Regions from separate parts of the Oscillibacter sp. PEA192 genome, predicted to be linked through region 2. Evidence: riboswitches for the same ligand, from Rfam matches in the RefSeq annotation. Region 2 holds a riboswitch; the other holds the start of a gene.

Region 1 (14,402 bases), 450 kb from region 2:
AGGAGAGGTTTCTCTTTTCAGTGCCGGAAATGCCTCCGGCGGAGGTGTAGAGGCGCTTTTCAACCGCCCGGGGAGACTGGCTCCCGCCAGGGGGCCGTTTCCACGGGGGATGCGCCCCCCATTCTCTTTTTGTCAGCGCCAAAAAGAGAACGCGCCGCGCCCGGTGTAAGAGAAAAAACGCTTTTGGTCGCAACTTTGCACGTCCGTGCAAAGTTGCTGTACGGGAGTTGACGAGAGATGGTGCCTGCGGGTTTGCGATGACCTCCCGACGGGCGCGGCGGGGTGCGGTACAGGCTTGAACGCGGATTCCCGCGGCGCGGGTGCAAAGGTCAACGGGGTGCAAGGACGCATTTGGTCTGCTTCTCTTTCCGCGCGTTCCGCTGCGCTACGCGCTGCCGGATTCTTCGCGGGAGCGTGAGCGGTAGCGAAAAGAGAAGCAGCTCCATGCGACAACCACCCCGACGAGGTCGGCGCCATCCGCCACGGGACGGCAGCAACAGGAATCGCAGAAGAGCATAGCGTGCCCGAAGGCCAGTCCAAATCGGAGCAGGCACCGATACGCCGACCCCCGTTGCGCGCGGAGGGTCACTGCACCGGAGCGCGTCCAAGCGGCCTTTTCTTTTGGACCGTGCACGGCCCGTTTTCTTTTCCGCAAGTCGGAAAAGAAAACGGGGGGTGCATCCCGGCTGGACAAGCCCCCTGCGGGAGCAGAATCCCCGTGGCCGCCGGACGGCGGCCCAAATTTCCACGGGCGGTTTGTAACCTCCCTTACACGCTCCAGGGGCGGCCATACCATCGGGCCGCCGAGGGCGGTGGCCCCTACGGGTGCACGGAACGGATTTACCCCCGCGCGTCGCTGCGCCCCAGCAGATAATCCGTGGTGACGCTGAAGTAATCCGCAAGAAAGCAAAGCGTCAGCGATGGGACATTGACCTTTCCATATTCCATTCTCTGATAATGGACAAGGGTAATTTGAAGCACTTCTGCCATATCCGCCTGCCGCAGATGCCGTTCATCCCGCAGGGCACGCAGTCTTTCTCCAAATATTTTTAGTGTTTCCATGGAGTTCTCCTTGACATATATCATTTAATGATGTATCATCAATACATCATTAAATGTTGTTTGAAGGTGATCCAATGAATCCCATCTATCTCCGCCTCTTCGACGGCTACGCCGCCGACATTCTGCAGAAAGCAGACCCCTTCGATTCCAAATCCGTGGATCAGCTGGCGGACAGCCTCTCCCTCTCCGGGGACGCCCGCCTGTGCCTTCAGGACGCCTTTCTGGCCCGCTACCTCCAGTGGTCCACCGACGCCTTCACCCTGGGACTCCACCTGGGCCTATCCCTGGTCCACGACAATGTCCGCCGTGGAGGCCCCCAGCAGGTCTAGCAGCGCCCGGGGCGCCAGCTCCACCTGGGCGCCGATCTTCCCGGCGGAGATATAGACGGTTTCGTAGTCCAGCGCCGTCCGGTGGAACACGGTAGGATACTGCTTCTTCATCCCCACCGGGGAACAGCCGCCCCGGATGTAGCCGGTAACGGCGTTGATCTCCGCCACGTGCAGCAGCTCGATGGACTTCTCCCCCACCGCCCTGGCGGCCTTCTTCAGATCCAGGTTCTCCGGCGCCGGCACCTCGAACACGTAGATGCCCTTGGACGCCCCCCGGGCTACCAGGGTCTTGAAGCCTCTGGCTGGGTCCTGCCCCAGAGCCTCCGCCACGTGGACGCCGTACTCCCGGGTGCCCTCCGGCCCCTGGCTGTCCTCATAAAACCGGGCGGTATAGGGGATCTTTCTCTGGTCCAGGATCCGCATCACATTGGTCTTTTCCTCTTTTTTCTTCGCCATTGCAAACACCTCAGCTCTCCGCGGGCTGCTCCGCCAGCTCCCGCCGGACGTATTTGGGCAGCTTCTCCACCGCCAGGGCGTATGACCGGCCGCACAGGTCCCGCAGGACCTCCTCCGGCAGTTCTCCGTCCAGCAGGCAGGAAATCCAGGTCCGCTTATCCGAATAAAATCCCGGCAGGATGTCCGGATACCGGGCCCGCAGCAGCTCGCCCTCCGCCGCCCCGCATTTCAGATTCACCAGATCGTGGCCGCCGTAAATTTTGTACTCCGGCCCCGGCGAACAGACAGCGGCAAACAGCCTGCCCCGGACCTTATAGCGGAACCACTGCCACACCGGCTGATAGTCCTTCTCCACGCCGGGAAACGACAGCAGGTATGCGTCCAGCCATTCGTAGTGCATTTACTTCTCCCCCCGCAGCTCGATGATCCGGTCACGCAGCACCGCGGCGTACATTCCCACACGGCTCCGCCGTGCGGGAGCCCTTTTCATTTTACCAACCGACCAGAAGTGAATTCTGCCCGCTTCAAGGTTTTGCCTCCGTCAAAACGCTTGTACGCCGGACTCCCGGCGATTCGAGTACGCCATACACCCCTGCTCTTTGCGGAGGTCACTTCTCCCCCCGCAGCTCGATAATCCGGTCACGCAGCACTGCGGCGTACATTCCCACACGGCTCCGCCGTGCGGGAGCCCTTTTCATTTTACCAACCGGTCAGAAGTGAATTCTGCCCGGTTCAAGGTTTTGCCTCCGCCAAAACGCTTGTACGCCGGACTCCCGGCGATTCGAGTACGCCATACACCCCTGCTCTTTGCGGAGGTCACTTCTCCCCCCGCAGCTCGATGATCCGGTCACGCAGCACCGCGGCGTACTCGAATTCCAGCATCTTGCTGGCCTCGCGCATCTCCTTCTCCAGCTTGGCGATCTCCGCCGCCCGCTCCTGCTCCGTCAGCTTGCGCTTCTTGTGGGCCCGGAGGGTGTCCTCCTCCGCGGTCTTGGAGATCTCCAAAATCTCCCGGACGCCCTTGATGATGGTCTTGGGCACAATGCCGTGCTCCTGATTATAGGCGTCCTGGATGGAGCGGCGGCGTTCCGTCTCGTCGATGGCCGCCCGCATGGAGGGCGTGATCTCGTCGGCGTACATGATAACGAGGCCGTCTGCGTTTCGGGCCGCCCGGCCGATGGTCTGGATCAGGCTGGTCTCGGACCGGAGGAAGCCCTCCTTGTCCGCGTCCAGGATCGCCACCAGGCTGACCTCCGGCAGGTCCAGCCCCTCCCGCAGGAGGTTGATGCCCACCAGCACGTCGAACTCTCCCAGCCGCAGGCTGCGGATGATCTCCATGCGCTCGATGGTCTGGACATCGGAGTGCATGTACCGTACCCGGATGCCGGCGTTTTTCAGGTACTCCGTCAGGTCCTCCGCCATCTTCTTGGTGAGGGTGGTCACCAGTACCCGCTCGTCCCGGGCGGCTCTTGCACGGATCTCGTCCATCAGGTCGTCGATCTGGCCGGTGACAGGCCGGACCTCCACCCTGGGGTCCAGCAGGCCCGTGGGGCGGATCACCTGCTCCACCACCTGGTCCGCCCGCTCCCGCTCATAGGGGCCGGGCGTTGCCGAGACAAACACCGCCTGGCCGATCCGCTCCTCGAACTCCTCGAACTTCAACGGTCGGTTGTCGTACGCACAGGGCAGGCGGAAGCCGTACTTCACCAGGGAGTCCTTCCGGGCATGATCGCCGTTGTACATGGCCCGGACCTGGGGCAGGGTCACGTGGCTCTCGTCCACGAACAGCAGGAAGTCGTCCGGGAAGAAGTCCAGCAGGGTCATGGGGGCGGAGCCGGCGGGCCGGTCGGAGATGATGCGGGAGTAGTTCTCGATGCCGGAGCAGTAGCCCAGCTCCGCCATCATCTCCATGTCGTACTCCGTCCGCTGACGGAGCCGCTGGGCCTCCACCAGCTGGTTGTTGTCGGTGAAGTATTTCACCTGATCCTCCAGCTCCTGGCGGATCTCCAGAATGGCTTTGTCCATCTTGTCCTTGGTGGTGACATAGTGGCTGGCTGGGTAGATGGCCACGTGGTTCAGCACCCGGTTCACGCTGCCGGTGACCGGGTTGAAGTCGCTGATCCGGTCGATCTCGTCCCCGAAGAACTCCACCCGGATGGCGTGGTCCCGGTAGTAGGCGGGGTAGATCTCCACCGTGTCCCCCCGGACCCGGAACATGTTCCGCTCAAAGGCGATGTCGTTGCGCTCGTAGCGGATCTCCACCAGGCGGCGCAGCAGCTCATCCCGGTCCCACTCGGCCCCCACCCGGAGGGACACCACCAGGTTGGCAAAATCGTCCGGCTCGCCCAAGCCGTAGATGCAGGACACGGAGGATACTACGATCACGTCCCGCCGCTCCAGCAGGGCACAGGTGGCACTGAGCCGCAGCCGGTCGATCTCGTCGTTGGTGGAGGCATCCTTGGCGATATAGGTGTCCGTATGGGGGATATACGCCTCTGGCTGGTAGTAGTCGTAGTAGGAGACGAAGTACTCCACCGCGTTGTTGGGGAAGAACTCCTTGAACTCCGCGCACAGCTGGGCGGCCAGGGTCTTGTTGTGGGCCAGCACCAGCGTGGGCCGCTGCACCTGCTCGATGACCTTGGCCATGGTAAAGGTCTTGCCGGATCCGGTAACGCCCAGCAGCACCTGCTCCTTCAGCCCGTTCTCGATGCCCTCCGCCAGCGCGGCAATGGCCTGCGGCTGGTCCCCGGAGGGTTGATATTCAGATACGACTTCAAATTTCGGCATAGCTCTTCTCCGCAATTTTTTCTTGCTATGGTCTCCGGGGACCAGCCCCGGCCCAAAGGGCCGGCGCCGCGGCCGCGGCGCACAAGCGTTTTGGCGCAGTCAAAACCTTGGACTGGGCGGGCTTTGCCTGCCCGGTCCATCCGAATCACGGGGTCCCCGCAAAAGTGCCGCTTTTGCGGGGTTCCCCGGAGGGCTGATATTCAGATACGACTTCAAATTTCGGCATAGCGGCATTCCCTCCACCCATCAAACAGATTTTCAGCCACGGCCATCCTATCACACCCGTCATCTTTTTGCAACATTTGTTCGACTTTTATCAAAGGAACCATGCCTTGAAAAAAGCGAAGGGACAAAAAAGGAAGGGGGGCTAGGGGAACCCCTCCGGTTTTCCCCAGTTCGTTCGCCAGCGGCGAAGGAAGAACTTGAAGTCATTTTCACCGCGGCGTGTACGTGGCAAAATACCCCGACCCAAGCGCCTTGGGCGCGTTCGCCAGTCCACAGACTGGTGGTGGGGGTTCTAAAGGGGGAGCCTGCTCCCTCTTTACCCCAGCAGGTCGCCGCTGTCCGCCATGGAGACGAAGTCCCGGTCCGCCACCACGATATGGTCCACCAGGCGGACGCCGATGGTCCGCAGGGCCTCCGCCACCTGGCGGGTGGCGGCCTCGTCGCTGGAGGAGGGCACCGCCACGCCGCTGGGGTGGTTGTGGGCCAGGATCACCGCGCTGGCGGAGGTCAGCAGCGCCATCTCCACCACCTTGCGGATGTTCAGATCCGCGCTGGCCACGTCCCCCTCCGCCAGCCGCTTGCAGGCCAGGAGCCTGCCCTTGCGGTCCAGGCACAGCAGGAAGACCAGCTCCCGCCGCTCGCCGGCAAATCGCTCCAGCAGATAGGCCCCCGCCCGCTCGGAGGAGTTGAGGATGGTCTCCTGGGACGCGTCCGCTATGCGGGCCTTCCGGCTGAGCCGGGAGACCAGGGACAGCAGGATGGCCGCGCTCTCCCCGATGCCCTCCACCTTCTCCAGATCCTCCACCGGGGCGTTCAGCACGCCGGAGAGGGAGTCGTACCGCTCCATCAGGGCGTGGGCGATGGGGTTGGTGTCCCGCCGGGGGATGGCGTAGTACAGCAGCAGCTCCAGGGCCTCGTGGTCCGCAAAGCCCTCCAGCCCCGTCTCCAGAAACCGCCGGCGCATCTTCTCCCGGTGTCCGTCGTGTATGCCCATGGAGGGCCTCCTCTCGCTGAAACGCCCCGTTTCGGGCACAGATTTGGAACATCTTATTATACCACAGGCCGTCCTCTATCACAAGCGGGATTCCCATTTGTAAAATGGAGTGCAGCGGTATTTGAGGGGCCTGTAAAATTGTGGGGAGTTTTTTTCTGCCGCCTTGACAGGGGGCAGAAATTGGCATAATATGAAGAAAGAGTTTCGGCAAAACTGCATACCGTCCGGTAGGTAAGGCTACCACAGGGATACGGATCGCTGCCGCGGAGTGATGGAGACATCATGAGAGGGTTTGAACAGGTGCTATCGAACACGAAGGTATCATCTAATGTGATTTCACCGCCTTGTGAGGCTAAAGCTTGAACGGCCGCAGGGTCCGCTGATGCGGCGTCCCTGTTTTCACAAGGAAATTTCCGACTGCACCGGACAGGAGCGGCCGGGTTTTTTTGTTTTCTCAACCCCCAGCTTCACGGAGAGGAGGACGCGCATGTTTGAGCAGGAAGAGCAGCGGGACGAGCTGCTGGAAAAGATCGAGGATCTGATCTCCCGAAAACGCTATGCCGAGCTGCGCGACCTTCTGCTGCCCCTGGAGGCCCAGGACATCGCGGGCCTGTTCATGGAACTGGACGACAAGGTGCCTATGGTGTTCCGCCTGCTGCCCAAGGAGCAGGCGGCCGAGGTGTTCGTGGAGCTGGATTCTGAGGAGCAGGAGGTGCTCATCCAGAGCTTTTCCAACACGGAGCTGAAGGAAGTGCTGGACGAGCTGTACCTGGACGACGCGGTGGACATCGTGGAGGAGATGCCCGCCAACGTGGTCAAGCGCATCCTGCGCCACGCGGACCCGGACGTCCGCAAGAGCATCAACGAAATCCTGAAATACCCCGACGACTGCGCCGGCAGCATCATGACCACGGAGTACGTGGATCTGAAGGCCACCATGACCGTGGAGGACGCCCTGAAGCGCATCCGCCGCACCGGCCCGGACAAGGAGACCATCAACATCTGCTACGTCATTGACGAGGGCCGCCACCTGCTGGGGTATCTCTCCATCCGCACCATTCTGCTGTCGGAGGAGGACGACGTGGTGGGGGACATCATGGATACCCATGTGATCTCCGCCAACACCCTGGACGACCAGGAGGATGTGGCCCAGACCCTGAACAAATACGACTTCCTGGCCCTGCCCATTGTGGACACGGAGAACCGCCTGGTGGGCATCGTCACCGTGGACGACGCCATGGACGTCCTGCAGGAAGAGGTCACCGAGGATATCGAGAAGATGGCCGCCATCCTGCCGGGCGACAAGCCGTATCTCAAGACCGGCGTGTTTGAGACCTGGCGGGCCCGGACCCCCTGGCTGATGATGCTGATGTTGTCCGCCACCTTCACGGGGATGATCCTGACCCACTTTGAGAATTCCCTGGCGGCGGTGCCCATTCTGACCTCCTACATCCCCATGCTCTCCGGCACCGGCGGCAACAGCGGCACCCAGGCCTCCACGGCGGTGATCCGCGCCCTGTCGCTGGGGGAGGTCCGATTCAGCGATCTGCTGCGCGTGGTGTGGAAGGAGTGCCGCGTGGCGCTGATCTGCGGCGTGTGCCTGGCGGCGGCCAACTTTGTGAAGATGATGGTGGTGGACTGCTGGCTGCTGGCCAATCCCACCGTAACGCCCGCCGTGGCGGCGGTGGTGTGCTGCACCCTGGTGGGCACGGTGGCCTGCGCCAAGCTGGTGGGCGCCTCCCTGCCCATTTTGGCGGAGAAGATCGGGTTCGACCCGGCGGTGATGGCCTCGCCCTTCATCAGCACCATCGTGGACGCGCTGTCTCTGCTGATCTACTTTCGGTTTGCAACTTGGATCCTAGGCGTATAAATCACCTGAAAAGGCTGCGCCTTTTATGTAAAAAACGAGGAGCTTATAGCTCCTCGTTTTCTTTTATAACGCAGTTTTCAGCGGCATATTCCAAAAACATACCAATCAATGCGTTTCTTGTGTAACCGCTTTTTTTCGCAATGGCGTCTAGTTTCTCCACGGTTTCATTTTTGACCCGCACAGAAAATGTACGGTATCCGTCATCCCCTTTTGGGCGTTCTTTTTTCACTTTGATTTCAAACTTTTCCATATAGCCACCATATATAACATATATTCATAACATATTTTACTATTGACCTGTCGCTGTGTATATGTTATAGATTATATCATAATAATATGTGAGGTGATTGTATGGAAAGATCTTTAACCTGCTCCGACTGCGCACACTACTACCAGCACTACATCCGAACGCACCGCCGTTTTGTGGAGATCCATGACGGCCATTGCGTCGCCGCGCCCCGCGCCAGGAATCGGACGCCGGACACGCCCGCCTGTGACAAATTTTTACCCAGGCCGGACCGTACATAACCCGGCCGCGCCTGCGCACACTAGAGAGCGGCGAAAGCCACACACTTTTTCACGCAGGAGGATCTTTTGTTATGACGAATACCAACAACGGCTGCGCCTGCACCCCCAACCAGAGCATCAAGTGCACGGTCACCAACTGCGCCCACCACTGCCAGGACCAGAACTACTGCGGTCTGAACGCCATCACCGTGGGCACCCATGAGACCAACCCCACCAAGGTGGAGTGCACCGACTGCCAGAGCTTCCAGATGAAATAAACCAGGTCCGACGGGCTTCGGGCGTCCTCTTCGGCTCCCGAAGCCCGCCGCTTACATCCTTGAGGAAAGGCGGGATCACATGGAACATCGCTGGCCGGCGCGGATCGCCGGCACTGCGGCGGGGCTGGCCAACGGCCTCTTCGGCGGCGGGGGCGGCATGGTCTTCCTGCCCATCCTCTCCCGCTGGGGCGGCCTCTCCCAGCGGAAGCTGTACGCCACCTGCGTGGGCGTCATCTTTCCGGTGTGTCTGGTGTCCGCCGCCGTGTACCTGTTTCGGGGGGAGCTCTCCCTCCTGGCGGCGCTGCCCTATCTGGCGGGCGGCCTGGTGGGCGGCTGGATCGGCGGCAAGCTGTACGGCAGAGTCTCCGTCAAGTGGCTCAAATGGCTGTTCGCCGGTTTTCTGTTCTACGCGGGGGTGAAGTATCTGCTGTGACGGACTGGATCATTCCCTTTCTCTGCGGCCTGGGGGCCAGCATTCTCTCGGCCTGGGGTGTGGGCGGCGGCACGCTGCTGCTTCTGGTCATGACGCTCTTTCTGGATGTGGACCAGCGGACCGCTCAGGGCATCAATCTGCTGTTCTTCCTGCCCACCGCCGCCTCCGCCCTGGTCTGCCACGCCAGGGGCGGCTATCTGGACAAGCCCACCCTGAAAAGCGCCGTCCCCCTGGCCGTGGCCGCCGCCCTGGCCGGGGCCTGGATCGCCACCAATCTGGACGTGGCGGTCCTGCGCAAGCCCTTCGGCGTGTACCTGCTGCTCTCCGGTGTCAGCCTGCTGTGGCCCCAGCGCCGGAAGAAACAGGCATGACACAGGCCGCGGGAGAAGTCCTTCAGGGCTTTTCCCACGGCCTCACAATGTTTTTTCCACACTGCCCCGCAGGGCAGACACCCCGCTCTTCCGCCCCGGGCCGGGAGCACTTCCGGCAAGCAAGGGCGCGGCCTGCACCGCAGGCCGCGCCCTCGTTCTTTATTCCACCGGGTCGTTCAGAGTCAGCGTCACTTCCATCCGCTCCCCGTCCCGCCAGATTTCCATGGTCACCTGATCGCCCACATACAGCTGCCGCCGGATGCGCAGCAGCTCCTGACTGGTTTCCACCGGCCTGCCGCCGGCGGCGAGGACGAAGTCCCCCTCCCGGATGCCCGCCAGGTCTGCGGCGGAGCCGGGCGTGACCTCCAGCACCTGCAGGCCCCAGATGTCGTCCTCCAGCCGGGTGCCCGTCTGGAGCACCGTCACGCCGAAGGAGGGCTCCGGCCGGACCTCTCCATAGGTCAGCAGGTCGTTCACCAGCCGCCGGATGGAGGCGGAGGGAATGGCGAAGCCCAGACCCTCCACATTGGAGTAATCAGAGCTCATCTTGATGGTGTTGATGCCCACCACCTGGCCGCAGGCGTTGATTAGGGGGCCGCCGGAGTTGCCGGAGTTCAGGGCCGCGTTGGTCTGAACCAGCGTCATGGTCCGGCCGTCCACCTGTACATCCCGGTTGATGGCGGAGACGATGCCGTCTGTCAGTGTGCCGCGGAGCTCCACGCCCAGCGGGTTGCCGATGGCGTAGACCTTGTCGCCCACCACCAGCTGGTCGCTGTCGCCGAAGGTGGCGGCGGGAAGCCCCGTCAGCTCCACCTTGAGGACCGCCAGATCGTTCCGCTCGTCTCCGGCCACGTACCGGGCCTCATAGGTCCGGCCCGTGTCCATGGCGACGGTGCAGTCCCGTCCCCCCGCCAGCACGTGGTAATTGGTGAGGATATAACCGTCCGCCCGGAAGATGACCCCGGTGCCCACGGAGACGCTGTCGTCCAGCTGGACCATCACAGTCACCACCGACGGGTTCACCCGCTGGTAGATCTCCTGGGCCGTCAGCTCCCGGCCGTGGTCCGTCTCCACCTCCAGCACGGCGCCCTCCCCGAACGGATAGGTGGGGATGGTGACTGCCCCGGACGCGTCCTCTTCCTCCTCCCAGCCGTGGTCGTAACGGTACTCAAAGGGATCGGCACTGCTGCCGGCCGGCAGCAGATACCAAATCCAGGAGCCCGCCGCCACGCCCAGCACCACCGCCAGGCAGGCCAGGAAAATCCACAGCCCGGTCCTGCGCCGCCGGCGGGGCTGCCCGGGCGCGGCAGGCCGTCCCGGCAGGGGGCGGCTGTACCGCTCCACCACCTCCCCGGGCAGCGGCTGTCTGTATACCTCTACGATCTCTCCGGAGAGACGGTCCTCTCCGGCCAACTGCTTTTCTTCCTCCATGCACGCCTCACTCTGTGGCCAGTGAGAAGGAGAACGCGGTCACGCCGTCCTCGCTGGTCACACTGATCTTTTCCTTATGCTGCTCTAAAATCGTCTTGACGATGTACAGCCCCAGGCCGTAACCATCCTTGTCCTCGCTGCGGGACTTGTCGCTTTTGTGGAACCGCTCGAACAGCAGCGGCAGCTCCTCTGCCGGGATGGTGTCCCCCTCGTTCCGCACCGTCACCCGGGCCTTGCCGTCGATGGTGGTGACGCCCAGATAGAGAGTGGAGCCCTCCCGTGCGAACTTGGTGGCATTTTCCAGCAGGTTGTAAATCACCTGCGTAATCATGTCCTTGTCCCCCAGCACCAGAATGGGCTCCTCGGGGATATCCGCCTCCACATCCAGATTCCGGTCTGTGATCTTCCGCTCCATGGAGATCAGCACCCGGCGCATACTCTCGCAGATGTCGAAGTGCTTTCCCTCCCGCAGGGGGTCGATGGCCTGCAGCTGGCTCACGTCCAGCATCCGCCGCACCAGCCGGCTCAGGCGGCGGCTCTCGTCGGAGATGATCTGGAGATACTGCCGCTCGTTCTCCGGCGGGATGGTGCCGTCCAGAATGCCGTCTGTATAGCCGGCGATGGTGGTCATGGGCGTCTTCAGCTCATGGGAGATGTTGGTGATGAACTCCCGCCGCTGGCGCTCCGTCTGCTGCAGGTTCTCCGCCATGTTGTTGAAGGAGGCCGCCAGCTCTCCCAACTCGTCATCCCGGCCGTAGTCGTTCATGCGGATGTCGAAGTCCCCCTCCGCATAGCGGCGGGTGGCCTTGGCCATCTCCCGGATGGGCTGGATCTGCCGCATGGTGGTGATGGAGGACGCCATGAAGGAGATCATCAGCACCACGAACGCCGTCATGAAGAACAGCCCGATGAAGCCGGACCACATGGTGTCCAGCGAGGTGGTGGAAGACACGGCATAGACCATGCCGACGGGGTCGGGGGTATCCTCGCTTATGGCCGGAACGCCCACCACGAACCGCTTGTTGGAGTACAGGCCGTCCACGTCCGTGCGCCTGGAGCTGATGCCCTCCTCCAGCACCTCTGCGGTCATCTCCTCCGGCATAGTCACCACCAGCCCGCTGAGAGACGCATCCGTGGACAGCAGCACGTGGCCCTCCACGTCGCAGATCAGGAAGTCCACCTCGGACACCGTGGCAGCGAAGGAGGCCAGACGCTGGAAGTCCTCCTCGTGCTGCAGCTCCTCCATGTCCAGGTACCGCCCGTTTTCCAGATAGCTGGCGGAGAGCTGCCCCACCACCTGGGCCTGGGCGGCCAGCTCCCCGTTCTCCTGGCCCCGGGCGTAGTTGTAGCTCAGGGAGAAAAACGAAACTCCCAGCAAAAACAGCGTCAGGAGCACCATGCCGACGGTGACGAACATCTGCCGCCAGTACAGGCCCCTGAACTTGTTGTGCATCCGTTTTGCAATACGCGCGATCCGTACCTTCATGAGACCTCCCTGCCCGGTTTTCCGCCTGAAAAGGCAAAGGTCTTTTCAGGCGGTTTTGTCAGCTCTCCTTTGCCCCGGGGGCGCCTGCCAGCTCGAACTTGTACCCCACGCCCCACACCGTTTTCAGCGCCCACTGGCTGCTGTTTTCCCCGGAGGCCGCAGGCCTCCGGGGGCCCCTTTCATCTCACCAACCTGCCGGAAATGAATTCCGGCAGGTTCAAGGGTCCTGCGGACCGCTTGACGCCGCTTTCGCGGCGCCGGGGCCTTCGTCCCCGGAAACGTCAGCTCTCCTTTGCCCCGGGGGCGCCTGCCAGCTCGAACTTGTACCCCACGCCCCACACCGTTTTCAGCGCCCACTGGCTGCTGACGTTTTCGATCTTCTCCCGCAGCCGCTTGATGTGGACATCCACTGTCCGGCTGTCGCCGAAGTAGTCAAAGCCCCACACCTCATCCAGCAGCTGGTTCCGGGTGTACACCCGGTTGGGGGTGGAGGCCAAATGATACAGCAGCTCCAGCTCCTTGGGGGGCGTGTCGATTTTCTTCCCATCCACGATCAGCTCGTAGGAGTCCAGGTCAATCACCAGCTTGTCGAACGTCAGCCGCTTGCTGGTGTCGTTGGGGATCTCCGTCCGCCGCAGGACTGCATTGATCCGAGCGATGAGCTCCTTCATCTCAAAGGGCTTCACCACATAGTCGTCCGCCCCCATCTCCAGGCCCTGGATGCGGTCGAACACCTCGCCCTTGGCCGTCAGCATGATGATGGGCACCTTGCTGGTCTCCCGGATTTTGGCGCACACCGACCAGCCGTCCATCACCGGCAGCATGATGTCCAGCAGGATCAGGTCCGGAACCTGCTTCTGAAACTCCTCAATGGCCTTGCCGCCGTCTCCGGCGATGCGGACGTCGAACCCCTCCTTCACCAGGTACATGTGGATCAAATCACAGATATTGCGGTCGTCTTCCACGACCAGGATGTTGCGGCCCATGGCGCTCCCTCCCATTTCGATATGTCTCTCTTCGCTGGTTCTGCCGCCCGCGGCGTCCGCCTGTTCACAGACACAGCCGATTCTTGATATCCTCTATTATATCCGCTCCCGGGGCGGTATGTTGAATATTTTGTAAATCTTGGCAGGTCAGGACACCGTCTCCGTCATGGCCAGACAGCGGTCGTCCGCCGCCTCCGCCGCAGACAGGAACGTCCCAAGCCCTGCGGCGTTGGCGCTGTCGCCCAGCCAGACAGTGACCTCGCCGCCCCGGCTGGTCACCCGCTGGAGCAGCGTGTCGGCGGCGCCGGTGCTGCTGAGGGGATACGCCGCCCGGTCCAGATCCGGGTCCAGCGGGCAGAAGCCCGCCGCCTCCGCCGCGGAGACAGACTCCTCCCCGGCGTTTTCAATCCAAGCCAGCCGGGTCTTGACGCTGGCGGCCTGGGAGAGCAGGCGGTTCCCCGTCTCCAGCTGTTCCGTCACCGGGCGGTCCGCCGCGGCGTCCACCGCCAGCCCGATGGCCTGCCCTGTGGCGGTCATTCGCCGCAGCAGGTCGCCGCCTTCCCGCAGAAACGCCTCCGTACAGTAGAAAGCCGCGTGGGCGTCATAGCGGTCCAGAATGTCCAGCAGGGACTTCACCCGCTTCGGGTCCGCGGCCTCCACACAAAGATAAATCCGCTGCCCGGTGACGGTGGAGGGCTCCGTTTCCTCCGGCGCGATGTCCTCTTCCGCACTCTGGTTCCGCAGGTACTGGTTGTACTCGTAGTCCATCCGGGACTTGGCGGCGTCGGCAAAGTACCGCTCCTCCATATCCATATCCGGATTGCGCACCCAAACCAGATAGCCCCGGTCCACCTCCACGGTGGAGTAGAGCAGGCCGAAGCACCGGGCGATCAGAGAGATGGGCAGGAAGATCACGCCACCCCGCTGGATGGGCTTCTGGAAATACAGGTTGCCCTCGTTGTCGATGGCATAGTCCTTGTTCAGGTCAAATACCAGGGAGCTGTATACCGTCTTGTCCACATACAGCAACACGGTCTGCCGGGCAATATTGGGGTAGTAGGACACGCCCAGATCCCGGCCCACGCCAGTGAAGATAGTGCTGGGCACATACAGATAGCCGCCGGACCAGAAGGGCATGGTGTCGTCCGACAGCGTCAGCACGTTTTTGTTGACTGCGGTGAAATACA
Region 2 (14,402 bases):
CTGGGCGTCGCCCCCCACCAGGCCGCTGACGCTGCGCCGGTCCGCCCGGTAGGTGTCCACGGACTCCACCATGGCCCGCCAGGTGGCGTGCATCTTCTCAAAGGAGGCCTCCGCCGTCACCTGCCGCTCCTCCACGTCCGTATCCCGCACCACCTGCCAGAAGGGCTTCCGCCCCGCCTGGATCTTGTCGAAGATCTCCTGCATGGAATCCAGAGCCATTTCAGTCTTCCTCCTTCTCGTAGTAGGTGGCGCCCAAGACGCCGTAGAGCGCCTGGATACGCTCCAGGGCATCCGCCGGGATCTTCTGGTCCGTCTCCACCACCGTCAGGGCAGCGCCGCCCCGGCGGTCCCGGTTCAGGCTCATGTTGGCGATGTTCACCCCGCTGACGGAGAGCTCATTGAGAATCCGGGACAGCTCTCCGGCCACGTCCTGGTGGCGGACCACCAGGGTGTTGAAGATGCCGGTGAAGCTCACCTCCACTCCATCCAGCCGATCCACCCGGATGCGGCCGCCGCCGGTGGAGGCCGCCTGCAGCTCCAGCTTCCGCCCGTCGGCACTCTCCACCGTCAGCACCGCCGTGTTGGGGTGGGCATCCCGCAGACGGGCCGTGTGGAAGTGGAATTCCAACCCCTGGTTGGCGGCGATCTCAAAGCTCTGAGGAATGCCCAGATCGTCCGGCTTCATCCCCAGGAGGCCCGCCACCAGCGCCCGGTCCGTGCCGTGGCCTCGGCCGGTATCGGCAAAGGAGCCGTGGAGGCCGATGTCCGCCCGCGCCACTTCCGCCCCCAGCAGGGTCCTGGCCATGCGGCCGATCCGCACCGCCCCCGCTGTATGGGAGCTGGAGGGGCCCACCATCACAGGGCCCAGAATATCAAAGATGTCCAGCATAACCGTGTTCCTCCCGGTGATCCGAAATTGCTCTCAGCGTATCACATCCTCCCCGTTTCCGCAAGAAGTTTTCCCGGGAAAGTTGACCTTTCTCCCGCCGTCCTTTATACTGGGAGCAGAAAGGAGCGTGACCGCCATGTCCTCTTTGCTGCTGCGCAATCTGCGGACCATCCTCACCTGTGATGACGGCGACGCCGTGCTGGAGCACGCCGACCTCTATTGCGAAAACGGCATCATCCGCGGTCTGGGCCCAGACCTGCCCCAGACCGCAGACACTGTGATCGACGGGTCCCATTACTGGTGCTATCCCGGCCTCATCAACACCCACCACCACCTGTATCAGGTGTTCTCCCGGAACCTGCCCCAGGTGCAGAATCTGGAGCTGTTCGACTGGCTCACCGCCCTGTATGAGATCTGGAAGGGCCTGGACGAGCAGGTGGTGCGTCTCAGCTCCCTCACCGGCATGGGGGAGCTGCTGAAGCACGGCTGCACCACCTGCTTTGACCACCACTATGTCTTTCCCGCCGGATGCGGAGACCTGATCGGCGCCCAGTTCGCCGCCGCGGAGGAGCTGGGGATGCGGATGTTCGCCTCCCGGGGCAGCATGGACCTCTCCCGCAAGGACGGCGGCCTGCCGCCGGACAGCGTGGTCCAGACGGTGGACGCCATCATGAAGGACTCCGCCCGGGTGATCGAGGCGTACCATGACCCGTCCTTCGGATCCATGCGGCAGGTGGCCCTGGCCCCCTGCTCCCCCTTCTCCGTCAGCGGAGAGCTGCTGCGGCAGAGCGCCATCCTGGCCCGGCAGTACGGCGTCCGGCTCCACACCCACCTGTGTGAGACGAGGGACGAGGAGCACTACACCCTGGAGCACTACGGCGTCCGGCCGCTGGAGTACATGGCATCTCTGGGCTGGACAGGCCCGGATGTGTGGTACGCCCACGGCATCCACTTCAACGACGAGGAGCTGCGGGAGCTGGCCCGCACCGGCACCGGCGTGGCCCACTGCCCCATCAGCAACATGAAGTTGGCCTCCGGCGTCGCCCGGGTGCCGGAGATGCTGGCGCTGGACGTCCCGGTGGGATTGGCGGTGGACGGCTCCGCCAGCAACGACGGGTCGTCCCTGATGGAAGAGCTGCGGGTGTGCTACCTGCTCCACCGGCTGACCTCCAGCGAGAAGGCCCCCTCCGGGTATCAGGTGCTGAAGATGGCCACCCGGGGCAGCGCCCGGCTGCTGGGCCGGGAGGACATCGGGCAGCTGGCCGTGGGCAAGTGCGCGGACTTCTTCCTGGTGGATTCCCGCCGACTGGAGCTGGTGGGCGGCGCGTACAGTCCCGCCGACGTGCTGGCCACGGTAGGCCTCCGCGGCCCGGTGGACTACACGGTGGTGAACGGCCGGGTCGTGGTGAAGGAGGGGCATCTCGTCACCATCGACGAGGAAAAAACCGCCGCCGATGCCCGGAATGCCTGCGGGGCGTATCTGGCAAAGGCGTAAAAAGAGCCGCTGCATCGGTTGATGCAGCGGCTCTTTTCTATTTATAAATTATAAAGGAGCGGTTGTTCAATTCCGGATTTCAGTCTCGTCCGCCCGCATCAACTGGATATACCGCAGCAGATGGCCACACTCCGCCTCTTGCAGACGTCTGACCTCGTGGAGCAGCGCCGTCCGATTCTCTCCCGCTTCTCCCTTCCGCCGGTTGTATTCCAGACTCTCCCCCAACATATAATCCACGCTGGCGTGGTAGAGATTCGCCATGCCCAGCAGGACAACAGTAGAACAGATATCTCGTCCCGTCTCAATATTGGACACATAATTTGGGCTGATTCCCAGAGTCTCCGCCGCTTGCTCCTGGGTCATACCAGCCGCCCTGCGGAGTGCCTGAATCCGTTTTCCGATAGCTTTTGTATCAATCATCACCATACCCCATTTCAGGTACAGTGTATAGTATGAGTTATTCCAGTTTGAACATCCTATATTTCATATAAATATTGACTATATTCTGGAATTTTAGTATGATAGAACCGCAAATTGTCGAAAAAGGAGGATGTCAGATATGAAAAACGTGGGAATACCGAGAAGGCTGGACGAGCTGGGACGGATTGTGATCCCGATAGATGTGCGCCGGGCTCTGTCTCTAAATGAGCGGGACACCGTAATGTTTTTTCTGGATGAAAAATCCCGCACGGTAATCCTGAAGAAAGAATTCCCCTCCTGCATCTGCTGCCATGCTGCGGATTCTCTCAGGCAGCTCCCCCATGGGATCTATGTGTGCGAAAGCTGTCTTGCGCAGCTGTCCTGAAAAAATCCAGGCGCCGGACCGCGGGTTTCCGCAGTCCGGCGCCTGTGTCAGTTCTCTTTCCACCGCCCCAGTGTGGGCAGAAGGCTCCGCATATAGGCGCGGCACGCCTCCGGATCCGTCCGGCCCAGGGGCATGTGGGGCAGGCAGTGCTCCACCATCTCCTCCATGGTGCAGTCCTGGGCAAAGCCCTCTCCATCCCAGCACCACATGCAGTACTGCTCATTGAAGCTGCCGTCTGTGTTTTTGGCCAGGATGTCATCGTTCAGCGGCATTCCACAGCTCTGGCAGACCAGGGTCCGGGGACTGCCCAGCAGGGTGTTGATGGACACGCCGAACAGCCTTGACAGCGCCTGAAGCGTCTCCACCTCCGGGATCGTCTCTCCCCGTTCCCAGCGGCTCACTGCCTGCCGGGTGACAAACAGCCGCTCCGCCACCTCGCTCTGGGACAGACCCGTCCGCTGCCGCAGCTGGGCGAACACCTCTTGAAACTCCATTCCCATCACCTCGGGACCAGTCTATCACAGCAGGGCAGCGGCGTAAAGCAACCGTCGGTTGCCTGCCGCTCATGCGGCGGCGGGCGCCGTCTCCGCAGGCAGGGGCGGCACCTGGAAGCGGAAGTAGTCGTAATTATAGGTGCGGTTGGGCTCCACCTGATCCCCAAAGCGCAGCTGGATCAGCTCGCTGACCGTCACCAGCTGGTAGCCCTGCTCCAGCAGCCAGGGCACCAGGACCTCCGTGGCCGCCACCGTGCTCTCGTAGATGCTGTGGAGCAGGATCACCTGTCCGTCCAGATTCCCGGCGTTCTCCACGCCGGTCACCACCTTGTCCGCGTCCTTGGAGCGCCAGTCCTCCGTGTCGATGGACCAAGTGACGATGCTCCGGCCGGAGGTGGTCTTCAGCGTCTTGTTCATGGAGCCATAGGGCGGCCGCAGCAGCGCGGGCGTGGTGCCCAGCACCTCCTGAAACAGCGCGTCCGCCGCGGCCTGATCCGCCTGCTGGGCGGCCTGATCCATCTTGCCCAGGTTTGCGTGGCGGTAAGAGTGGCTGCCGATCTCGCAGCCCATGTCCGCCGCCCGGCGGACTGCCTCCGGCGCCTCGGGGAGATTCCGCGCCACTTCGAAGAAGGTAGCCACCGCGCCGTGCTCCTCCAGAATATCCAAAATCTGGTCCGTGTAGACCGCGTGGGGACCATCGTCAAAGGTCAGGGCCACCATGGGGCGGGTGGGATCCACCACCCGCTGGGGCTCCGGCAGCGTCTCCACGGGAGTTCCGCCGCCCTCTTCCAGGGAGGGCTCCGAAGCATTCTCCCCGCCTGCCTCCTGGCTGTCCGGGAGGAGCTCCGGCATCTCGCCGGGAGCGGGGAGAACCTGAGCCGGGGGCGCCTCTGACACCAAATGCTCCGGCGGGGTCTTGGCGGGGGTCACAATGGTGCCGCAGGAGCTCAGCAGCAGGCAGGACAGCAGAAGGGAAACCAGTCGTTTCATGATGGGATACCTTTCTTTCATCTCTTATTTGAGTCTATCATACGGAATGCCCCGGGAAAAATCGGGTCAAAACGGATACAAAAAGGTCAAAAAGAGTGACAAAAGAAACGAAGAGTGACAAACGCCGGAGCGGGAAAGGTCCCGCTCCGGCGTTCTTTACATCCGCTGGTCCTTGCCCTCCGCGTACCAGAGGTTCCAGGTCCGGCGGTAGACCTCCGCCGCCTGCTCCGAATGGCAGACCATCCGCACCCGCTCCGGCAGGGCATGGTCCGCCAGGAAGTCCATGATGGCCCGCAGGGCCACGGTGGCCGCCAGCGGCAACGGATACCCGTAGACTCCCGTGGATATGGAGCAGAAGTCCAGGGTGCGGATGCTGTGGGCCTCCGCCAAAAGCAGGCAGCTGCGGTAGCAGGAGGCCAGCAGGGCCGCCTCCCCCTGCTCCCCGCCCTGCCAGACGGGACCCGGCGTGTGGATTACATACCGGGCCCGCAGGCGGTAGCCCGCCGTCAGCTTGGCCTGCCCCCGCTCGCAGCCCCCCAGCGTCCGGCACTCCGCCAGCAGCTCCGGCCCCGCCGCCGCGTGGATGGCCCCGTCCACCCCGGCGCCGCCCAGCAGCGTGGGATTGGCCGCGTTGACAATGGCCTCCGCGTCCGAACGGGTGATATCTCCCACCAGAATGGAAAAGCGATCCATAGCCGTCCTCCTGTTCCCCTGTGCCGTCCCGACACATCTCGTCTCTTAACAGTATATCTCCCGCCGGAAAAAAAGCAAGCCCGGATCCGGGCTTGTCCCGCGTGGCTTCCTGCGGTATAATTTGCCCGTGAACAACCACCTGTGCCCGGCGTTCTGCCGCCGGGAGAAAGGAGTCCCTATGGCAAAACAGGTCCCCTCCTACACTGGGACGCTGCGCAATCACTCCCTGACCATCCCCGCCTGCGTCAGCGAGTGCAGCGGCATCCGTATTTTCGGCCGGCGCATCAAGTCCCTGGCCTTTTCCACCGATGTAGCCATCATCAAGAACATCAACGCGGACGCCATCATCGCCGTCTATCCCTTCACGCCCCAGCCGGTGATCTCCCAGGCCATCATCAGCGTGTCCGACGTGCCGGTATTCGTGGGCGTGGGCGGCGGAATCACCACCGGCTCCCGCTCCGTCCGGCTGGCCATCCAGTCCGAGCACCAGGGTGCCTACGGCGTGGTGCTGAATGCCCCCACCTCCGACGATGTCATCCGCCAGATCAAAAAGGTGGTGGACATTCCCGTGGTCATCACGGTGGTCTCCGCTCACACGGACATCGGCAGCCGCCTGGAGGCGGGAGCCGACTTTCTCAATGTCTCCGGCGCCGCCGCCACGCCGGAGATCGTGGCGGAGATCCGCCGGGACTTCCCGAAGGTTCCCATCATCGCCACCGGCGGCCCCACAGAGGAGTCGATCCTCCGCACCATCCAGGCCGGAGCCAATGCCATTACATACACCCCGCCCTCCAACGGCGTGCTGTTCGCCCGTATCATGAACCAGCACCGGAAGGCGCTGTGAGGTCATGGCGAAAATTTTTTTGAGGCGACGGGGTTGACAAACGTCCGTCCAGGCGGTTATAATGACGGCGAATCGGTAGGTGAGGCTACCACGGGGATTCGGAATCATCCAAAGACTGCTGCCGCACAGTTGTGGAGACACAACCAGCTGGTCAACAGGCCGCGTCGACAACAAGGCGCCGCTTAACGCAGTTGCTACGCCCCGTGAAGCTAAAGCTTGGACGAAGACGCCCATTGTGTGCAGCTCTCCCTGCCGGATTTCCGGCAGGGATTTTTTTGCTGCGGAAAAGCACGGCCAAAAATTCAAACGCGCCATTTCCCCGTCCCTTCGGGGCAGCTGGAAAGGATGCGCAAAACCTCACACAGCCGATGTTCCTAACGCGCGAACGCGCATAGAGTTTTATGCAGAAAGGAGGTGCGGACCATGGAAAGCGCCAGTCAGCCACCCAGACAATACAGACGAAAGCGAGGTAACGACTATGACCATGTTCAACAAGGATCAGATCTTTCAGCTTTTGGAGAGCCGGGACGGCGAGGCGCTCCGCGCCCTTTGGCAGGGCCGCGGTGCCGTGGACATCGCCGCCCTCCTGGACTCCGTGGAGGACGGTGCCCGGCAGGCGGCGGTGTTCCGCACGCTGCCCAAGGACCTGGCGGCAGATGTGTTCTCCTATCTCCCCGGTCCCACTCAGGCCACCCTGGCCCGCTCTTTCGCGGACGGGGAGCTGCAGCAGATTTTTGACGCCCTGCATCTGGACGACGCGGCGGATTTTCTGGAGGAGCTTCCCGCTAACCTGGTGACCCGCATCCTCCGCTCCGCCAGCCCTCAGCGCCGTATGGCGGTAAATGCCCTGCTGCGCTATCCGGCGGACAGTGCCGGCAGCGTCATGACGCCGGAGTTTGTCTCCCTCCGGCCGGGCGATACGGTCCGGCAGGCGCTGGATACCATCCGCCGCACCGGAATCCACAAGGAGACGGTCTACACCTGCTATGTGCTGGAGCACCGGCAGCTGCTGGGCGTGGTGTCGGCCAAGGACCTGCTGACAGCCGCGGAGGATGCCGCTGTGGCGGACCTGATGGTCACGGATGTGGTATCTGTGGGTACGCTCACAGACCGGGAAGAGGCCGCCCGGCTCCTGGCGAAATATGACCTGCTGGCCTTGCCGGTGCTGGATGGAGAGGAGCGGATGGTGGGCATCGTCACCGTGGATGATGCCATGGATGTCCTGACGGAGGCCGCCGCAGAGGATCTCTCCATCATGGCGGCGGTGACGCCGGACGAGAAGCCCTACTTCGCCGCCTCCGCCTGGGAGCACGCCCGCCATCGGGTAGTGTGGCTGCTGATTTTGATGCTGTCCGCCGCCATCACCGGCTCTATCATCACCCGGTACGAGGACGCCATCTCCGCCGTGCCCCTGCTGGTGGCCTTTCTACCCATGCTGATGGACACCGGCGGAAACTGCGGCTCCCAGAGCGCCACGCTGGTGATCCGGGGGCTGGCTCTGGAAGAGATCCGCCCCCGGGACGCGCTGCGGGTGATCCGCAAGGAGCTGGCGGTAGCCGCCATCGTCAGCGCCGTCCTAGCCGCGGCCAACGGCCTGCGGATCTACCTTCAGTACCATGACAGCGCCATCGCCCTGGTGATCTCCCTGTCCCTGGCGGCCACGGTGGTGCTGGCCAAGCTGGTGGGCTGTATGCTGCCCATTGCCGCCAAGCAGCTCCACATGGATCCGGCCATCATGGCCTCCCCCCTCATCACTACCATTGTGGATGCCGGGGCGGTGCTGATCTACTTCCAGGCCGCCGCCGCGCTCCTGCGCCTGCCCGTTTAAGGGTTCCGCCCGGTACGGGCGCAAAACAGGTGCCTGCCAGAAATCCGGCAGGCACCTGTTTCCCATTTTCGACTTTCACCGCAGGAAGATGCGTTTCCCGCCTCGGTAGGCCTTCACGACGCCGATCCGCTGGGCACTGGGGACGCAGCCCTGCAGCTCCCGATACAGCGCCTCCGCGTCCGCCGGGTCCACGGCCATGAGGAGGCCCCCAGCGGTCTGGGGATCATAGAGCAGGTCCTGTCTGCACAGCGCGGTCTCCCCTGCATCCACGCCCGCCTCCGCAAAGGCGCGGTTACGGTACATCCCCGCCGGCAGCAGACCCATGTTTGCAAACTCCAGCGCCTCCGGAATCAGGTCGATGGCGTCCACCTCCAGCTCCAGCTCCACATCGCTGCCCTGGGCCATCTCATAGCTGTGGCCCAGCAGGCCAAAGCCCGTTACATCCGTGCAGGCGTGGACGCGGTACTTCACCATGGCGTCCCGGGCGGACTTGTTCAGGGTGGTCATCAGTTCCTCTGCCAAAGCCCGCCCCTCGACCGACAGCATCTCCGCCTTCTGTGCAGTGGTGAGGACGCCAATGCCGATGGGCTTCGTCAGCAACAGCACGTCCCCCGGCCGGGCGCCGGAGTTGGTCAGCACCCGGTCCGGATGGACGAAGCCGGTGACCGCCAGGCCGTACTTGGGCTCGTCGTCCAGGATGCTGTGGCCGCCGGTGATGAGCGCCCCCGCCTCATACACCTTGTCATAGCCGCCTCGCAACAGCTGGTGCACCGCCTCTTTCGGCATGGACTCCGGCACGGCCATGATGTTCAGGCACAGCTTGGGCTCGCCGCCCATGGCGTACACATCGGAGAGGGCGTTGGTGGCCGCGATCTGTCCGAACAGGTACGGGTCGTCGGCAATGGGCGGGAAGAAATCCACCGTCTGCACCAGGGCCAGATCGTCGCTGACCTTATAGACCGAGGCGTCGTCGCTCTTGTCGAACCCCACCAGCAGATTGGGGTCCCGATGCACCTGGATGCCGTCCAGCAGCTGGGCCAGCACACCGGCCCCCACTTTGGCGCCGCACCCGGCACACTTGGCCAGCTTCGTCAGCTTGACATCATTTTCAGGCATGATTCTTCCTCCCGTTTCCTCAGTTTGATCGTCCCCGACAGGCTGCACCTAACCGGAATACCCACCTGCGCGGTCTTTCAGCGCTCCCGTCAGGTCCAAAATCGCCTCCAGCACACCGCCGCCAATGGCCAGGGCCTTGTCGCTGGCGGTATAGCAGTGCTCCACCTTGCAGCGGGGGTCGATGTCCCCGGCCTTCATCCCTTTGTGCACCGGGGTATCATCCGGCAGGATACCCCGCAGGACGCCGTCCAGGGTGCAGGTCATGGGCACGCCGTTCACCGTGGCGGCCACATCCCCCTGCCGCACCTGGGCGCCAATGTCCAGCAGCTGGTGAAACACGCCGTCCGCCGGGGCCCGCAGCACTCGTTCCCCGGCAAAGCCGCCGATGAGCCCCGGGATCCCGGTATTGGGCAGCGCGCTGCCTGCATGGATCACCCGGCCCAGGCTGTGGCCCCGCATGGTCTCCACCACCGCGTGACAGTCCACCCCGGCAGTGAAGCCCGGCCCCACGCCGATGACCACCGGGGCATCGGTGATCCGGGTGCCCAGATTCCGCTTGGCCAGGATGGCGTCCACCACCGCGTCCGGCTTCAAAATCGAGATACAGGCTCCCTCCGGGTCCGCCAGCACCGGGACTACATTCTCTTGCAAAAGGGCCATAGCCGCCTCCGGTGTCTCCACCCGGCGGGCGGTGACATCCTCCACCTTTGTCTCTCCCAGCACGATGGCCTGGGAGAAGGCTACGGTCCGCCGGATGGCAGTTGGGGCCGGTATATCGGTCATAATCACCGATATATGCGCCCTTTTCAGCCGAAGAGCAATACCGGTGGCCAAATCACCGGCGCCTCGGATGATTACCAGCATGGAAAATACTCCCTCCTCCACAGACTGCCGGCCAGAACCGGACAGTCCATCAGGCGCGCCAGGGCCCTGGCATCTGCCAGATTCCACAGCGTCTCCACCTGATTGACATAAACTTTCGTGTGCAGATCTTCGGACCGAAGCACCCTCGCCTCGGCCTCCGGCGTGGCCTCCGCCGCCTCCGGCATCCCCGCAAGAAGCGCGTACCGCTCCGGCCGGTGAGCGGCCGCAGCGATGGGACGGCCGAAGCCGGAGGCCCCCACCACGCAGATGGTCTGATTGGCCTCAGTTGGGATCACCGGCTCGTGGGGGGCGTGCGCCTTCAGGGGACGGCGGGCAGCGCCGTCCGCCTCCACCAGAATGTAGTCGAATTGCTCCGCCAGCACCGCCATGGGCGTCTCTGGGGCCGTCAGCTTACCCGTTCCCGGTTCGTCTGTCCCGGCACACAGCAGCTGATGCGCCCTGCGCAGTTCGTCCAGCTCCGCCGCTGTCCGGGCGCAGGGCAGGTCCGAAAACGGGAGAATCTTGGTGGTGGTGCACAGCAGGACCGGATGCTGTCCGGCCAGCTCCTCGCCCAGGGTCCGCAGGAGAGTGGTCTTTCCCCCGCCGCCGATGACGGCAGTGACACCGGGACGGATATCCAGCAGCTGGGAAAGGGTCATGGCGCATTCTCCCTCTATCGTTCTTCTTTTCATAGAATAGCACCTCCTCCTTTCCTCGTCAAGCAAGTCCGCCGGGACTGCCTGTTTTTCAGGCTTTTGGCAGTGTGCAACTGCCAGTTGCCAAATTTTCAGGTCCCCTTGGTGGACTTTTGCCCACTCTCCCACTATACTGGAACCACAAAGGAGGGCGCGGTATGAGCCTTGGAACCAACATCAGCCGCCTGCGGGCGGAGAAACGCCTGTCTCAGGGGGACCTGGCGGAAGTGCTGGAGGTGAGCCGCCAGTCCGTCAGCAAGTGGGAGACGGATTCCAGTGTGCCGGACCTGGACAAGCTGATAAAGCTGAGCCAGCTCTTCCGTGTGACGCTGGATGAACTGGTGACGGGAGCAGAGCCCCAACTGAAGGTGGAGACGCCTCCGGTCATGGTGTCTCCGTCAATGCCGGGTCGGAAGATCGCCGGGATCATCCTCTTCTGCATGGCCTTTCTGGCATTTCTGATCCCTACGGTGCTGGGTGGGATCCTCGTCGGCCTGATCCTGGCCGTTCCGTTTCTAGTGTGCGGGATCATCTGCTTTCTCGTCCGAAAGCGGCCGGGGCTGTGGTGCGCCTGGGCAGCGTACTTGGCGGTTTACATCTTTTGCTACTATGGCACCCGCATCAGCTGGAATCTTTTCTTTTTCACGTTCTCTTGGGAGGAAGTCGGAACCCCCGTCTATACCTTTGCAGCGTGGATCCAATCGCTGATGATACTGGCTCTGCTGATTGGGACTGTCCGCTCCTTCTGCACATTCTCCTTTCCTCCCACCAGGCGGAATGGAGTGATTCTGGTCGTGCTATGGATTGAATTCCTGGCGTACCGATTGCTGACCGCGCCCATCGCCGACTTGCTCTCAGCACCGGAAATTCCTGTGACCTCCATGTGGGCCTTGATGGCTCTGATTCTTATGGCAGGCATCGCCTCCCTCATTCTGCTGGCCATTGTCTTGACGCTGTCGGTGCGGATGGCTGCCGCCTGGAGGGCCTCTCACTGCTGATACTTTTCGGCTCACGCCCCGACATTGGCCGGGGCGTTTTTCTTGACTTTTCCCGCAGGGCGCTTATAATATAGTATATCGTTTATCTCACTTGAGTATCACGGTTGGAGGACATTATGCGGGACAGCTGCGGACGGACAATCGACTACCTGCGGCTCAGCGTCACGGACCTGTGCAACTACCGGTGCCAATACTGTATGCCGCCCGAGGGCGTGGAGAAGCGGCTTCACAGCGATATTCTCTCCATCGAAGAGCTGGCGGAGATCGCCGCGGCGGCGGTTCGGTGCGGGGTAAAGAAGATCCGCCTCACCGGCGGGGAGCCTCTGGTGCGGCGGGGATTGCCGGACCTGTGCCGGATGCTGCGGGCCATCCCCGGGTTGGCGGAGCTGTGCCTCACTACCAACGGCTCCCTCCTGCCCCAGCTGGCAAGGCCCCTGCGGGATGCGGGGGTGGACCGGCTGAACATCAGCCTGGATACGCTGCGGCCGGACCGGTTCGCCGCCATGACCCGGCTGGGGACCCTCCAGGACGTGCTTGCGGGCATTAAAGCCGCGGAGGCGGCTGGATTCCGGAATCTAAAATTTGACACCGTCCTCATCGGCGGGTTCAACGACGATGAGATCGAAGATTTTGTGAATCTCAGCCGGGAGCATCCCTGGGAGATGCGGTTCATCGAGCTGATGCCCATGGGCCCCTGCGCCGGGTGGGATCGGAGCCGCTTCCTGCCTGCAGAAACGGTGCTGGACCGGATGGCAGAGCTGGAACCCATCGAGGCCCAGGGCGTGGCCCGGCGGTACCAGCTGCCCGGCGCGCTGGGGACAGTAGGGCTCATCTCCCCAGTGAGCCACGACTTCTGCGCGGACTGCCGCCGGATTCGGGTGACGGCGGACGGCAAGCTGAAGGGCTGCCTCCACAGCCGGGAAGAGATCCCCCTCCGGGGCCTCCACGGCCAGGCGCTGGAGGACGCCGTCCGGCGGGGCATCCTCCACAAGCCGGAGCGCCACCATCTCACAGAACGGTCCAGCGACACGCCCCGAAACATGAATCAGATCGGAGGATGACCACCATGGCGGAATTGACCCATTTCAATGAACAGGGCCGGGCCAGGATGGTGGATGTGACGGAGAAGGCCGTCACCCACCGCCGGGCAGTGGCTGCCGGGGAGATCCACATGGCCCCGGAGACATTGCAGAACATCAAGTACGGCACCTTGAAAAAGGGCGACGTGCTGGCGGTAGCCCAGGTGGCGGGCATCCAGGCGGCCAAGCACAACTGGGAGCTGATCCCCATGTGCCACCCCCTGCCCCTGACAGGTATCGACATCACCTTCGCCCTGTCCGATTCCCCTTGCATGGTGGAGATCCAGGCCGCCGTCACCTGCACCGGCGTTACCGGGGTGGAGATGGAGGCCCTGACAGCCGTGTCCGTGGCGGCGCTGACCATCTATGACATGTGCAAGGCAGTCCAAAAGGACATGCGCATTGAAAACATCCGCCTGCTGTCCAAGTCCGGCGGCAAGAGCGGAGATTACCAGATCAAGGAGTGAGCCTGTTGGCAAACGTGGTATCGGTCAACATCAGCGAGCGGAAGGGGGAGCAGAAGCACCCCGTCCCGGAAATCCAACTAAAGTTCCGCCACGGCATCGTGGGGGACGCCCACGCCGGGGACTGGCACCGGCAGATCTCCCTGCTGGCGGAGGAGAGCGTGGACACCATGCGGGCGAGCTGCCCCATCCCACTGGATCCGGGGGTGTTTGCGGAGAACATCAACACCGAGGGCATCGACCTGAAACACCTGCCGGTGGGCACCCATCTGCGGATCGGTGAGACGGAGGTGGAGGTGACCCAAATCGGCAAGGAGTGCCACAGCGACTGCGCCATCAAGCAGGCGGTGGGCAGGTGCGTTATGCCCACGGAGGGCATCTTCGCCGTGGTGGTCCGGGAGGGCGTGGTCCGTCCCGGCGATGAGATCGAGATTCTGGAGGCGGAAGCATGAAGCTGATACGGACGGAGGATGCGGTGGGCCATGTGCTGTGCCACGACCTGACCCAGATCATCAAGGACCAGTACAAGGATGCCCGGTTCCGCAAGGGCCATGTGGTGGCGCCGGAGGACATCCCGGTGCTGCTCGGCATGGGCAAGGAGCACCTGTACGTGTGGGAGATGACGCCTGGGATGCTCCACGAAGATGAGGGGGCGGAGCGCCTGCTGGCCCTGTGTGCCAACGAGAATATGGAGCGGAGTGGCGTCAAGGAGGGCAAGATCGAGCTGAAGGCATCCTGCGACGGGCTGTTCCTGCTCCGGTCGGAATCCCTGCGGGCGGTAAACGCCATCGATGAGCTGATGATCGCCACCCGGAAGGGGGGTACAGCCGTCAAAAAAGGTGACAAGCTGGCGGGGATGCGGGTGATCCCCCTGATCATCGCGGAGGAGAAGCTGACAGCCGCCAAAGCGGCCGCCGGAGATACCCCCCTGCTGGAGCTACGTCCCTGGGTGCGAAAAACCGCCGCCATCGTGGCCACCGGCAGCGAGGTGAAGAAGGGATTGATCCAGGACACCTTCACTCCGGTGGTGAAGGACAAATTGAGCGCCTATGGCATCGAGACCATCTCCGTCTCCTATTCCGGCGATGGGGTGGAGAACGTGGCAGGCGCCATCTCCCAAGCCCGGCAGACTGGGGCGGAAGTCATCC

What was found. A riboswitch is a leader RNA that binds a small molecule or an ion and turns the genes downstream of it on or off. The one in region 2 is predicted to bind magnesium.
Region 1: it holds a riboswitch for magnesium, as region 2 does, so the genes downstream of both, mgtE (magnesium transporter) here and mgtE (magnesium transporter) in region 2, are expected to answer to the same signal.

The regions. Positions count from the first base shown of each region.
Region 1 is NZ_AP018532.1:441,559-455,960, reverse strand. It holds gene DN611_RS02195 (helix-turn-helix domain-containing protein) at 841-1,062, opposite strand; gene DN611_RS02190 (hypothetical protein) at 1,137-1,391, shown strand; gene ybaK (Cys-tRNA(Pro) deacylase) at 1,341-1,847, opposite strand; gene DN611_RS02180 (MmcQ/YjbR family DNA-binding protein) at 1,858-2,247, opposite strand; gene uvrB (excinuclease ABC subunit UvrB) at 2,664-4,634, opposite strand; gene DN611_RS02170 (JAB domain-containing protein) at 5,176-5,853, opposite strand; M-box (ykoK) riboswitch at 6,070-6,232, shown strand; gene mgtE (magnesium transporter) at 6,341-7,723, shown strand; gene DN611_RS02160 (CopG family transcriptional regulator) at 7,767-7,973, opposite strand; gene DN611_RS02155 (DUF1540 domain-containing protein) at 8,323-8,508, shown strand; gene DN611_RS02150 (sulfite exporter TauE/SafE family protein) at 8,588-8,941, shown strand; gene DN611_RS02145 (TSUP family transporter) at 8,938-9,312, shown strand; gene DN611_RS02140 (S1C family serine protease) at 9,472-10,743, opposite strand; gene DN611_RS02135 (sensor histidine kinase) at 10,751-12,229, opposite strand; gene DN611_RS02130 (response regulator transcription factor) at 12,511-13,215, opposite strand; gene DN611_RS02125 (polysaccharide deacetylase family protein) at 13,363-14,402, opposite strand, start outside.
Region 2 is NZ_AP018532.1:895,979-910,380, reverse strand. It holds gene sdaAA (L-serine ammonia-lyase, iron-sulfur-dependent, subunit alpha) at 1-219, opposite strand, end outside; gene sdaAB (L-serine ammonia-lyase, iron-sulfur-dependent subunit beta) at 221-889, opposite strand; gene DN611_RS04405 (8-oxoguanine deaminase) at 1,026-2,384, shown strand; gene DN611_RS04400 (helix-turn-helix domain-containing protein) at 2,451-2,804, opposite strand; gene DN611_RS04395 (AbrB/MazE/SpoVT family DNA-binding domain-containing protein) at 2,944-3,189, shown strand; gene DN611_RS04390 (zinc ribbon domain-containing protein) at 3,237-3,683, opposite strand; gene DN611_RS04385 (polysaccharide deacetylase family protein) at 3,753-4,673, opposite strand; gene DN611_RS04380 (macro domain-containing protein) at 4,830-5,366, opposite strand; gene DN611_RS04375 (hypothetical protein) at 5,545-6,210, shown strand; M-box (ykoK) riboswitch at 6,275-6,445, shown strand; gene mgtE (magnesium transporter) at 6,689-8,038, shown strand; gene selD (selenide, water dikinase SelD) at 8,114-9,154, opposite strand; gene yqeB (selenium-dependent molybdenum cofactor biosynthesis protein YqeB) at 9,203-10,018, opposite strand; gene yqeC (selenium cofactor biosynthesis protein YqeC) at 10,009-10,710, opposite strand; gene DN611_RS04350 (helix-turn-helix domain-containing protein) at 10,872-11,711, shown strand; gene moaA (GTP 3',8-cyclase MoaA) at 11,828-12,772, shown strand; gene moaC (cyclic pyranopterin monophosphate synthase MoaC) at 12,778-13,257, shown strand; gene DN611_RS04335 (MOSC domain-containing protein) at 13,263-13,706, shown strand; gene DN611_RS04330 (molybdopterin-binding protein) at 13,703-14,402, shown strand, end outside.